DNA from 4 places in the Streptomyces sp. SAS_272 genome. Region 2 is predicted to be linked to each of the others. Evidence: riboswitches for the same ligand, from Rfam matches in the RefSeq annotation. Region 2 holds a riboswitch; each other region holds the start of a gene.

Region 1 (3,147 bases), on a different contig from region 2:
GACGGCTGGGTCGTTGGTGATGGGTGAACTGGCGCGGGAGGCCAGGTCTGCGCGGTTGACGGCCAGTTCGGCGCTGATGGTGTCTGTGCCCTGGGACAGGCCCTTGGCGAGGGTGGCGATCTCGGCGGTCTTCTGCCGGGCGAAGGCCAGCCAGCGCGGGATCTGCGGCTCGATGTCCCGCTCGGCCGTCGCGTCCAGCGGCACGTGCAGAAGGGAGCAGGAGGCGGACACGTCGACCCGGTCGGCGAGCCCCAGGAGGGTGCCGAGGGTGGACAGCGACTTCGACAGGTCGTTGATCCAGACGTTGCGCCCGCTGACGACGCCGGCGACCAGGCGCTTGCCTGGCAGCCCGCCCACGGCCGCCAGGGCGTCCAGGTTGGCTGCCGCTGCCTCGGTGAAGTCCAGGGCCAGCCCCTCCACCGGCGCCTTGGCCAGCACGGGCAGCGCGTCGCCGAGGCGGTCGAAGTAGGAGGCGACCAGGAGCTTGGGCCGGTCGGTGAGGGCGCCGAGGTCCCGGTAGGCGCGGGTGGCGGCGTTCAGTTCGGCCGGGGTGCGGTCCTGGACCAGGGCGGGCTCGTCCAGCTGCACCCACTCCGCACCGGCCGCGCGCAGGTCGGCGAGGACCTCGGCGTACACCGGGAGTAGCCGGTCGAGCAGGGTGAGCGGCTCGAAGTCCGCTGGCACACCCGGGGCGGGCTTGGCCAGGAGAAGGTAGGTGACGGGGCCGACCAGGACCGGCCGGGCGGTGAGACCAAGGGCCAGGGCCTCCTTCAGCTCCGCGACCTGCTTGGCGGAGTTCGCGGTGAAGACCGTGTCGGGGCCCAACTCGGGCACCAGGTAGTGGTAGTTGGTGTCGAACCACTTGGTCATTTCCAACGGGGCGATGTCCTGGGTGCCGCGCGCCATGGCGAAGAAACCGTCAAGTGCGTCGGCGTCCACGGCCTCCCGGTGGCGGGCGGGGATCGCGTCGACCATGACGGTGGTGTCCAAGACGTGGTCGTAGTACGAGAAGTCACCGGTGGGCACCTCGTGGATGCCTGCGTCGGCGAGCTGCTGCCAGTTGCCCCGGCGGAGCTCGGCGGCGGTCGCCCGGAGGGCGTCGGCGGTGACGCGGCCCTTCCAGTAGCCCTCGACGGCCTTCTTCAGTTCCCGGTTCGCGCCCTGGCGGGGGTAGCCGTACACGGTGGCGCGTGCTGCCGCGGCTGCGGACTTGGTGGTCACGGAGATCTCCTTCGCGAGATGAATCCCTGAGATCCCGGAGATGGGACGAGAGCGCGAAGGGGTGACGAACCGGACGGTAACGGCCCACGGCCGCCCGCCGATATGAAACGCCGACCCGCCCACGAGGTCACCGGGATGTCCGCGCGCGGAGTGGTCCGCACACGGGCAGTTGGCAGGTCTTCGGACTCGCGGGCACATCCTCCTGACCGGAGGACACCTACTGGCCGTCGCTTCCCGGACCCGGTACGTCGGATCCAGTGCGTATGACGGCGGTCGTTCCCGTTCACCGCTGCGGGGCAGTCCCGGATTCCCACCGGGTTCCCTCTTGCGACGCATCCCGCCTGGCGGACGGGGCGAACCAGCTGCACCTGCCAGCCTAAGGGGCGGTCCGGGCCGGCGGAGTGTCACGTCCATCATTCGGATGGTTGGTTTGTTGGTGGAACCTGAAACCAACACCGTGTTCCGCCGGAGGGCGATGTGTGGGAAGCGACCCCCCCGGCCCGGCCGCCACCGCGGGCGGAAGAATCCCCTGCGTGGAACAGGTACTGGAGGTCATCGCCCTTGTCGTCGCCGCCTTCGGCACCGCGGCCCTGTCCGCGGTCGCCGGGTTCGGCGGCGGAGTACCGCTGCTGACCGTGTTCGTCGCCGTCCTGGGCACCCGAGACGCTGTGGCGGTCCGCACCGTCGCCCAATTGGCCAGCAACGGCCGCCAGGTGTGGTTCAACCGCCCCGAGGTCGACCGGCGCCTGGTCGGCGTCTTCGCTGTCGGCGCCGTCCCGGCCGCAGTCGCCGACACGCTGCTGTTCGCCACCGCGCCTCTGCCCGCACTGACCCGCCTCGTCGGCGTGTTCCTGCTGGTCATCGTCGCCTGGCAGCGTTGGAGGCCGCTGGGAACCGGGCATGTCCAACGCGCACTTCGGCGCGTACATAGACGCGCTCGACCAGCTGATCGTCATCAACCGTGAGCACTTCGCCGCCTCGGTGAGCGATGGCCGGTCCGCCGTAACCGGGCTGCCGTGGACGTGCGGTGCACTGCTTGCCGCGGGCCTGCTCACGGTGCTCGGATTGCGGGCACGCCTCGCGGAGTTCCGCTGAGCACCAGACCGTCGGCCTCGGCTGCGGTGGGGCCGGCTACGGGCGCCCGGATCCAACAGGACTGTCCGGGCGCTGGTCCGAGTTCGGGGGTTCGCCGCGGCGGACGGAACCGGGGGCGCGGCCGGCCGGGCGGTCGGCGCGGGCGGAGGAGGTCAGCTGCCAGGGGACGCTGGTGACCATGACGCCTGGGGTGAAGAGGAGGCGGCTCTTGAGCCAGAGGGCGGACTGGTTGTGGAGGAGGTTCTCCCACCAGTGGCCGACGACGTATTCGGGGATGAAGACGGCGACGACGTCGCGGGGGCTCTCGCGGCGGATGGAGCGGACGTAGTCGACGACCGGGCGGGTCACCTCCCGGTAGGGGGAGTCGATGATCTTCAGCGGGACCTCGATGCCGTACTCCTCCCAGCGCCCGCGCAGGGCTGTGGCCTCGTCGCGGTCGACCGAGACGGTCAGGGCCTCCAGATGGTCGGGGCGGAAGGCACGGGCGTAGGAGAGGGCGCGCAGGGTCGGCTTGTGGATCGTGGAGACCAGGACGATCGCGAACACCCTGCTGGGCGGGACGAGTTCGGCGCGTGGGTCGGTGACGGCGAGCTCCGTGGCGGTGGCGTCGTAGTGGCGGCGGATGCCGCGCATCATCACATAGAGCACGCTCGCGGCGAGCACTGCGAGCCACGCGCCCTGCGTGAACTTGGTGGCCAGCACGACCAGCAGGACCAGGCCGGTGAAGACGGCGCCGGTGCCGTTGATGGCGCGGGCCGTCTTGTGGCGGAGGCGCAGCGCCGGGTCGTGTTCGGTGCGCAGTTCACGGTTCCAGTGCCGGACCATGCCCGT
Region 2 (3,147 bases):
CGCCGCCCAGCGCTCGGGCCAGGCGAACTCGACGCCGTAGTGGTCCGGGTGCAGCACGCCCCTGGCCGTGCGGGTCTTCTCCCAGGCCGGCAGCGGGCCGCTGCGCTCGGCCAGGTCGGCGGAGGCCTCGTAGGCGGCGAGCATGACGCGCTCGGCGATACGGGTGGAAAGGGCCTTGGCCTCGGGCGAGTCGAAGGGCAGCCGCAGCTTGAAGAAGACGTCCTGGAGGCCCATCGCGCCCAGCCCGACCGGACGCCAGCGGGCGTTGGAACGGCCTGCCTGCTCGGTCGGGTAGAAGTTGATGTCGACGACGCGGTCGAGGAACGTGACCGCCGTGCGGACGGTCTCGTCCAGCCGCTCCCAGTCGATGTCGCCGTTCGCGGTGTCGACGAACGCGCCCAGGTTCACCGAGCCCAGGTTGCACACCGCCGTCTCGCCGTCGTCCGTGACCTCCAGGATCTCCGTGCACAGGTTGGAGGAGTGCACGACGTGGCCCGGCTCGGCCGTCTGGTTGGCGGTGCGGTTGGCCGCGTCCTTGAAGGTCATCCAGCCGTTGCCGGTCTGCGCGAGGGTGCGCATCATGCGGCCGTACAGGTCTCGGGCCGGGATGGTCTTCCTGGCCAGACCGGCGGACTCGGCCCTGCGGTAGGCCGCGTCGAACTCGTCGCCCCACAGATCGACCAGCTCGGGCACGTCGGCCGGGGAGAACAGCGACCACGGCTCGTCGGCGTTGACCCGGCGCATGAACTCGTCCGGGATCCAGTGCGCGAGGTTCAGGTTGTGCGTACGCCGGGCGTCCTCGCCGGTGTTGTCCCGCAGCTCCAGGAACTCCTCGATGTCGGAGTGCCAGGTCTCCAGGTAGACCGCCGCCGCGCCCTTGCGCCGGCCGCCCTGGTTCACGGCGGCGACGGAGGCGTCCAGCGTCTTGAGGAACGGCACGATGCCGTTGGAGTGCCCGTTGGTGCCGCGGATCAGCGAACCCCGGCTGCGGATGCGGGAGTACGACAGCCCGATGCCGCCGGCGTGCTTCGACAGCCGCGCGACCTGGTGGTAGCGGTCGTAGATGGAGTCCAGCTCGTCCAGCGGGGAGTCGAGCAGGTAGCAGGACGACATCTGCGGATGCCGGGTGCCGGAGTTGAAGAGCGTGGGGGAGGACGGGAGGTAGTCCAGTCGGCTCATCAGCCGGTAGAGCGCCGCGACCTCGTCCAGGGCGCGGGCCGTGTCGTCCTCCGCAAGACCGGCGGCGACGCGCAGCAGGAAGTGCTGGGGCGTCTCGACGACCTTGCGGGTGATCGGGTGCCGCAGCAGGTAGCGGCTGTGCAGGGTGCGCAGTCCGAAGTAGCCGAAGCGGTCGTCGGCGGCGGTGTCGATCAGCGCGTCGAGGCGGGCCGCGTGGATGCGCACGAACTCGGCGGTGCGGTCCGCGATCAGACCCTCGCGGTGCCCGACGGCGACCGACTCGGTGAACGACGTGACGCCCTGGGAGGCGGCCTCCGCGGCGATGCCGATCGTCAGCAGCCGGGCGGCCAGCTTCGAGTAGGCCGGGTCCTCGGAGATCAGGCCGGCGGCCGCCTCCGTGGCCAGCTCGCGCAGCTCCGCGGTGATCTCGGAGGCGGCCCGCGCAGACCGGCCGCGCAGCGCGGCGGCAGCGACCCGGCCGGGGTCGGCGTCGGGCAGATCGGCGGTCAGCTCGGTCAGGGTACGCAGCAACGCGGTCCCGGGACCGTCGGTCTTCAGCTCGGTGACTGAGGCCGGTTCGGCTGGCGCGATGGTCACGTGGGGGCTCTCCCTCGCTCGGCAAGGGGCCTGGCGCAGGGCAGGGGGCAGCACACGAGCGCGCGGGGGCGTCGCGTCCACCGGCCCACTCCACGAGGCCCGGACGTCAGGGCACCCGGACCGGACGGCCGGGCGCGCTGTCGGCAGGACCTCGGACTGAACAGGCGTGCCCATATGGGTAGGGATGCACGCGAGTACACCGTTGCGGGACAGTTCCGGATTCGCACCGGATTCCCCTGCGGCGACAGCGAGCATGAGCATACATCTTGTGCTCGCCTGTCACGCCACCCCCAGATGTTGTGTCGCGATGGTTTCAGAGCGTCAACTGGTAGGTGAGCAGAGTGATGTCGTCCAGCTCCGGCAGGGGCCTCCAGTCCCGCTCCGGTGTACGGACGAAGCCGAGGCGTTCGTACAGGCGGTGGGCCGCGCTCATGGAGCGCTGGGTCGACAGGACGACGGTCGTGCAGCCTTCCACGGCGCGCGCCCGTGCGACGCAGGCCCGCACCAGAGCCTCGCCGACCCCCCGGCCGCGAGCCTGGCGTGCGACGGCCAGCATCCTGATCTCCGTCTCGCCGGCGCGGGCCAGATCGGCCATGGGACCGGAGCCCGGGACGAAGGTGACGCCGCCGAGCAGCAGCCGCTCGCCGTCCACCGCCACCAGAACCTCGGCGGTCGCCGCCCGCTTCGCGACGTCCCTCAGTTCGTGCAGGTACGGGTCGCTCCCTCCGAAGTCGAGGAGGCCGTCGTCCAGGTAGGCGCGGGCGGTGATGTCGCCCAGGGTCTCGTGCTCGGCGGGTGTGACCGGTCGTACGGCGATGTCCATGGCCCAGAGTCTGCCGGACGCCCGGGTTGCGGCGGCTCTCGGGAGTGTTTCCATGGAAGTAGCCGTCGGCGCCGCGTGAATCCTCTGCCCCGCGAGTCCTCCGTGCCGGGAAACCGATCCCGGAACGCGCAAGGAGAACGCCATGACGAGGGTCGTCCGCCATCCGCCCGGCAAGGAGCGACCGCGCGACGCGCCGATGGCCACTCTGCCTTTCCGGCGAGCGGGAACTCGCCTCGGACACGGGCTCGTCGGCCGCTGGCACTCCCTGACGCTCCGTCTGGAGGCGCGCCGCGGCGTCGCCCGGCCCAAGAAGTGGCGCCGGTGGGTCTCCTACGCCAACGTCACCCGGGCGATCTGGCTGGTCGCCGTGCTGGCGGTGCTCGCCTGGATCGGGGAGGGCGTGTTCATCCTCGTCACGCAGGACACGACCCGCTTCGAGAAGTGGCGGCAGAAGAACCAGGGTTTCGAGATCGTCTCCCGGTTCGTCGGCCCGGTCCTCGCCGCCTCGATCGCCGCCGCGCTCTTCCTGTTCTGGTGGTACCGCTGGA
Region 3 (3,147 bases), on a different contig from region 2:
GTGTCCGCAGCGCCGTTCGCAGCCGGACCAGTACAGCGGGAGGGGGCAGGCGCCGGCCGCGTCGACAGTGTCGGCCGCGTCGGCCCGGACGTCGGCGTGGGATTTGCCACACCCGGGCCGTCCGACGCACGCGCCGACCCGCGGCCAGGGCGAGGCCGGATCGGTGACGAGACCGGCCGCGGCGAGCCGCGCGAGCGACTCGGCACGCTGCCGCGGGGACTGGTCCGGCGCCGGGACGACGACTCCGCGCCACGGGGTCAGCCGCAGCCCGGTCCCGGCGACCCCCGTCAACTCCCGCCACTGGCGGGCGGAGAGCCGCCCGAGCGGCACATGCGCGGACAGGGCGTCGCCGACGACGCCGGGCGAGGGCCCAGGGGCGACCGCGGCGGCGACCTCCGTCAGGGACGAACGGACGATTCCGCCGGCGTCCAGGCGGCGGCGTACCCGATCGGTCAACTCGCCTTCGGGCAGGTTGAGTTCGGCCACCCGCCAGACTCCGCCGCCGGACTCCCGTACGGCTTCCAGGAACGTCTCGGCCGCCAGCAGCGCGGCCCGCGGCGCGTCCTGCGCGGACACCCGCACCGCACCCGGATCGAGCACCGCGCCGCCGTCGCCGGTCGCCCGCAGCGTCACGTCCGCGCCGAGCCCGGCGACGTCCCCGCGCCCGTCGTCCAGGGCGAACAGGAACCGGCCCGACAGCTCCCGCGCCGGTCCGCTCCCGCACAGCGCCGCGTCGAGATCCGACAGCCAGGGCCCCACGTCGTGCAGACCGCGGCCGTCCAGGCCGGACAACGGTGAGGCGACGATGTTGCGCACCCGCTCGTGCCCGGGGGAGGGCAGCAGCCCGGCCGCGTCCAGCACGGCCGCGAGCTCCGCGCCGCAGCCGTCCGCGAGGCCCCGCAACTGCACGTTGCCGCGCGAGGTCAGATGGACGTCCCCGTCGCCCAGCCGCCCGGCCGCCTCGCCCAGCGCCTCGGCCTGACGGACGCTCAGCACCCCGCCGGGCACCCGGACCCGGGCCAACGCCCCGTCGTCCGCCGCATGCAGCCGCAACGCCCCGGGGCAGGCGTCACCGCGGTCCCGTGAGACCGCTGTGGCCTGGGATGTTGGACGGAGGTCAGCCGAGGACATGGCGGCGAGCATACCCACGTCCACCTGGGAGGTATGCCTGTGCCCTCTTCCCCCGCCCCTTACTATGCTCTGCGGTGGATCATCCGGTCCGCCAACGCCACGACGGCGACAGGGGAGGAAGCCCGGTGCGAATCCGGCGCGGTCCCGCCACTGTGAGCCCGGCCCTCAGAAGCCGGGCGAGTCAGGAACTCCCGCCGTCCGACACCGCCCGGGGCGCGGACACCCCGAGGAAGGCCGACGTCCCATGATCCTTCTGCTGTCGACGTCCGACACCGACCTGCTGAGCGCCCGCGCCGCAGCCGGCCCGGTCCCGTACCGCTTCGCCAACCCGGCCCGGCTCGCCCTCGACGACCTCCCCGCGCTCCTCGACGGCGCCGACCTCGTCGTCGTACGCCTCCTCGGCGGGGTGCGCGCCTGGCAGGACGGCCTCGACCTGCTGCTCGCCGACGGCCGCCCGGTCGTCGTCCTGACCGGTGAACAGGCCCCCGACGCCCAGCTGATGGCCGCCTCCACGGTTCCCGTGGGCATCGCAGCCGAGGCCCACGCCTATCTCGCCCACGGCGGACCCGCCAACCTCGAGCAGCTCGCCCGCTTCCTCTCCGACACGGTCCTGCTCACCGGTCACGGCTTCGACTCCCCGGCGTCCGCCCCCACCTGGGGTCCGCTGGAGCGGCCGGCGCGGGACGACGCCCCCGGGGTCCCGACGATCGCCGTGCTGTACTACCGGGCCCATCACATGAGCGGCAACACCGCCTTCGTGCACGCCCTGTGCGACGCCGTCGAGGCGTCCGGCGCCCGGGCGCTCCCGCTGTACGTCGCCTCCCTGCGCGCCCCCGAGCCGGAACTGATCGAGGAGCTGCGGGCCGCCGACGCGATCGTCGCCACGGTGCTCGCCGCGGGCGGCACCCGCCCCGCCGAGGCCTCGGCGGGCGGCGACGACGAGTCCTGGGACGCGGGCGCGCTGACCTCCCTGGACGTCCCGATCCTCCAGGCGCTGTGCCTGACCTCCTCACGGACCGACTGGGAGTCGAGCGACGAGGGCGTCTCCCCGCTGGACGCGGCCGGCCAGATCGCCGTCCCGGAGTTCGACGGCCGGCTGATCACCGTCCCGTTCTCCTTCAAGGAGATCGACGCCGACGGACTGCCCGCCTACGTCGCCGACCCCGAACGGGCGGCCCGCGTCGCCGGCATCGCCGTACGCCATGCCCGGCTGCGCCACATCCCGCCGGCCGACAAGCGTCTCGCGCTCGTCCTCTCCGCCTATCCCACCAAGCACTCCCGGATCGGCAACGCGGTCGGCCTGGACACTCCCGCCAGCGCCGTCGCGCTGCTGCGCCGGCTGCGCGAGGAGGGCTACGACTTCGGGACGGACGCCGAGGTGCCGGGGCTGGCCTCCGGCGACGGCGACGAGCTGATCCGGGCGCTCATCGAGGCGGGCGGCCACGACCAGGACTGGCTCACCGAGGAGCAGCTGGCGCGCAACCCGGTGCGGATCGCGGCGGCGGACTACCGCCGCTGGTTCGCCGCGCTGCCCGAGGAGCTGCGCACGTCCGTCGAGGAGCACTGGGGCCCGCCGCCCGGCGAGATGTTCGTCGACCGCAGCCGCAACCCGGAGGGCGACATCGTCCTCGCCGCCCTGCGCTTCGGCAACCTGCTGATCCTCATCCAGCCCCCGCGCGGCTTCGGCGAGAACCCGATCGCCATCTACCACGACCCGGACCTGCCGCCCTCGCACCACTACCTGGCCGCGTACCGCTGGATCGCCGCGCGGACCGAGGACGGCGGCTTCGGCGCCGACGCGATGATCCACCTCGGCAAGCACGGCAACCTGGAGTGGCTGCCCGGCAAGAACGCCGGCCTGTCCGCCGCCTGCGGCCCCGACGCCGCCCTCGGCGACCTCCCCCTGGTCTACCCCTTCCTGGTCAACGACCCGGGCGAGGGCACCCAGGCCAAGCGCCGCGCGCACGCCACCCTGGTCGACCACCTCGTACCGCCGATGGCCCGCGCCGACTCCTA
Region 4 (3,147 bases), on a different contig from region 2:
CCGACGAACGCACCGCCGGACACCGACAGGGCCCCGCCGCCCGCCCCGAGCACGACCACCACGACCGCGCCCGTCGAGGCGCCGGAGGAGATCCCGAGGACGAACGGGTCGGCGAGCGGATTGCGCAGCAGGGACTGCATCACCGCGCCGCACACGGCGAGGCCGGCGCCGCACACCGCGGCCAGCAGGGTCCGTGGCAGCCGCAGATTCCACACGATGCCGTCTCTCAGCGGCGTCAACCCGGCCCTGCCGAAGCCGAGATGGGCGGCCACCGTGGACCACACGTCCCCGACCGCGATGTCCGCAGGGCCGATGGTGATCGCCACGGCGAGGGACCCGCACAGCAGAGCGAGACCGGCCGCCCACAGCAGCACGTGGCGCAGCCCCCGCGCCGCCGCAGGCGCGGCGGCCGCCGGACCCGCGGCGCTCATCCCGCGAGGCCGTACGCGCGCAGTGCCGCCGCCACCTTCTCCACGCCCTCGACCGTGCGCACGGTCGGGTTCATCGCCTGCCCGGACAGGAGCACGTACCGCTTCTTCCGCACCGCGGTCATGTTCCTGGTGACCGGGTCGGACTCCAGGAACGCGATCTTCCGGGCCGCCGTCTCGGCCGTCTGCTGCCTTCGGGTCAGATCGCCGATGACGAGGACGTCCGGGTCGCGGTCGGCGACCGTCTCCCAGTTGACCTGCGGCCACTCCTCCTCGGTGTCGTCGAAGACGTTCTTCGCGCCGAGTTCGCGGGTGATGACGCCGGGGGCGCCGCAGCAGCCGGCCAGGTAGGGGGACTGGGAGTTGGCGAACCAGTAGAGGAGGGTGACGTTCTCGGCGTCGAGTCCCGAAGCGGCCCGGGCGACCCGGGACTTGAGGTCGGACACCAGTTTCTCCCCCCGCTTCTCGACTCCGAAGACCCGGGCCAGGTCGCGTACTTCGCCGTAGACCGCGTCCATGGTCAGCGGCTCGGTGCGGACGCCGTCGCCGCCGCCGCTGTTGTCCTTGCCGGCGCAGTCGGACGGGGAGAGGTAGGTAGCAACCCCGAGCTTCTCGAACTGGGCGCGGGTGGCCACGCCGCCCGTGCCGAGCGTGGAGGCGAACGAGGCGGCCACGAAGTCCGGTTCGGCGTCCAGGACCTTCTCGAAGGAGGGCGCGTTGTCGGCCAGCCGCTTCACCCGGGCGTCGGCCTTCTCGAGGCTCTTGGGCAGCGGGTCGGTCCAGGTGGCGGTGCCCGCCATCCGGTCGGCGAGCCCGAGGGAGAGCATGATCTCCGTGGTGCCCTGGTTCAGGGAGACCGCCCGGCGAGGGGGCGTGTCGATCCGGACCCGCTGTCCGCAGTTGTCGAGCGTGACCGGCCGGCCGGCCGCGTCGCTGCCGGCCGCACCGTCGGCGGAGGAAGCGGAGGGGGCTGCGGAGCCGCCGCAGCCGGTCGACAGGAGGGCGCCCGCCAGGAACAGGACGGCAGAGCGGACGGGACGTGCGAACGGCACGGAGATTCCTTCGGCGTCGAGGGCTCAAGCGCGAAGCCCGGTCGTACGGTGCGCTCCTCCGGCCGGTCTGCGACACCGGAGGCCGCCAGCAGGTCTTCGGACTCGGGGTCACCCGGGCGAGGCGCCTTCCCGGAGCGCAGGTGCGTTCCAGTGGCCGAAAGCCCCGCCCGTCGCCCTTACCGCTGCGCGTCAGCTCCGGAGTCTCACCGGATTCCCTGACCCCTGCGCGCCCGGGGGCGCACACGAGTACGACTGGCCTCGGCAAGCTACCACAGGCGTCGAGGGCGCCGACGGGGGTGACCTTCGGCACATCGGAGGTCTCGCGCCCGCGATGTGCTTTCATCGTGCACTTGTTGCTCATCGTGCACTGTTCCCGCAGGGAAAGCACGTGTCACCCGATCTCTGACATGACGTCGCATGGACGTGGGGGAACCGGAGGACGACCGGGCACTTGCATCCAGGTGCGTGGACCCGCGTATGAGGACGCACTGCTGCCCGCCGTTCCAGCGCCTAGTCTGTGGTTCGGAACCCGCCGGGCCTTCCCCCGCAGCGTGGGCGGGATCTCCGCCCGTCACCACCGAGAACAGGCGGCCGAGGGCATGCAGCCACTGCGTCCAGAAGACCCCGAGCAGCTCGGGCCGTACCGGCTCGTGGCCCGGCTCGGTGCAGGCGGTATGGGCCGGGTCTATCTGGCGCGGTCGTCGGCCGGCCGCGTCGTCGCGGTCAAGGTGATCCGTCCCGAGATGGCGGAGGACGACAACTTCCGGATCCGGTTCCGGCGCGAGGTGGCGGCCGCCGCGGCGGTCGGCGGCCCCTACACGGCACACGTCGTGGACGCCGCGCCGGACGACGAGACACCCTGGCTCGCCACCGACCACGTACCCGGCCCCACCTTGGCCGAGGCGGTCGCCGCGCACGGGCCGCTGCCCGCTGAGACGGTCCTCGCACTGGGCGCGGGCGTCGCCGAGGCGCTGACCGCGGTGCACGCCGAAGGGCTCGTGCACCGTGACCTCAAACCGTCCAACGTGCTGCTCGCGGCGGACGGCCCGCGGGTCATCGACTTCGGCATCGTGCGCGCCCGTGACGGTTATGAACTCACCGGTTCCGGCACCCTGTTCGGCTCTCTCGACTACATGTGCCCGGAGCAGGCCACCGGGGATCCGATGGGCCCGGAGGGCGACGTCTTCTGCCTCGGCTCGGTGCTCGCGTTCGCCGCGTCGGGACGCTCGCCGTTCGGCGGGGCGGTGGGCGCGGCGCAGCTCTACCAGGTGGCCCACGGGTCGCCCGACCTGAGCCTGGTGCCCGAACCACTGGACAAGATCATCAGTCTTTGTCACGCCAAGGACCCGGCCCTGAGGATCCACCCCGACCGGCTCTCGGCGGCCTGCGCTCCCGGCGGCGCCGAACAGGTGCTGACAGAGGGCTGGTTGCCGGCGCCCGTGGCCGCCATGGTCGACGCCCACCGGGCGGCCGTGCGGGACCTGGACCGCCTCGCAGCGCCGACCGCGGTCCCGCACCCGGGAGCCTTCGCGCCGCCTCCGCCGGTGTCGGCCGAGGAGCCCGTCGCCGGTCCTTCCGATCCTGCCGGGCGGAGGACGACCCACCAGAGCGTCGACCGGTCGACGGGCGGCGCCTCCGAAGGCGAAACCGAAAGGGCCCCCGACGCC

What was found. Region 2 has a riboswitch for cobalamin ahead of ACN6LD_RS35875 (ribonucleoside-diphosphate reductase subunit alpha). Riboswitches for the same ligand answer to the same signal wherever they lie in the genome.
Region 1: another riboswitch for cobalamin. It lies ahead of metE (5-methyltetrahydropteroyltriglutamate--homocysteine S-methyltransferase); the one in region 2 lies ahead of ACN6LD_RS35875 (ribonucleoside-diphosphate reductase subunit alpha).
Region 3: another riboswitch for cobalamin. It lies ahead of cobN (cobaltochelatase subunit CobN); the one in region 2 lies ahead of ACN6LD_RS35875 (ribonucleoside-diphosphate reductase subunit alpha).
Region 4: another riboswitch for cobalamin. It lies ahead of ACN6LD_RS35360 (ABC transporter substrate-binding protein); the one in region 2 lies ahead of ACN6LD_RS35875 (ribonucleoside-diphosphate reductase subunit alpha).

What each region holds. Positions count from the first base shown of each region.
Region 1 covers NZ_JBMNDR010000014.1:115,285-118,431, forward strand. The annotation lists gene metE (5-methyltetrahydropteroyltriglutamate--homocysteine S-methyltransferase) at 1-1,221, opposite strand, end outside; cobalamin riboswitch at 1,376-1,599, opposite strand; gene ACN6LD_RS12080 (TSUP family transporter) at 1,755-2,186, shown strand; gene ACN6LD_RS12085 (amino acid permease) at 2,353-3,147, opposite strand, start outside.
Region 2 covers NZ_JBMNDR010000096.1:19,734-22,880, forward strand. The annotation lists gene ACN6LD_RS35875 (ribonucleoside-diphosphate reductase subunit alpha) at 1-1,776, opposite strand, end outside; cobalamin riboswitch at 1,902-2,037, opposite strand; gene ACN6LD_RS35880 (GNAT family N-acetyltransferase) at 2,090-2,599, opposite strand; gene ACN6LD_RS35885 (ATP-binding protein) at 2,742-3,147, shown strand, end outside.
Region 3 covers NZ_JBMNDR010000026.1:12,788-15,934, forward strand. The annotation lists gene ACN6LD_RS16980 (cobalamin biosynthesis protein CobG) at 1-1,143, opposite strand, end outside; cobalamin riboswitch at 1,190-1,341, shown strand; gene cobN (cobaltochelatase subunit CobN) at 1,376-3,147, shown strand, end outside.
Region 4 covers NZ_JBMNDR010000092.1:26,896-30,042, reverse strand. The annotation lists gene ACN6LD_RS35365 (FecCD family ABC transporter permease) at 1-431, opposite strand, end outside; gene ACN6LD_RS35360 (ABC transporter substrate-binding protein) at 428-1,480, opposite strand; cobalamin riboswitch at 1,571-1,697, opposite strand; gene ACN6LD_RS35355 (protein kinase domain-containing protein) at 2,080-3,147, shown strand, end outside.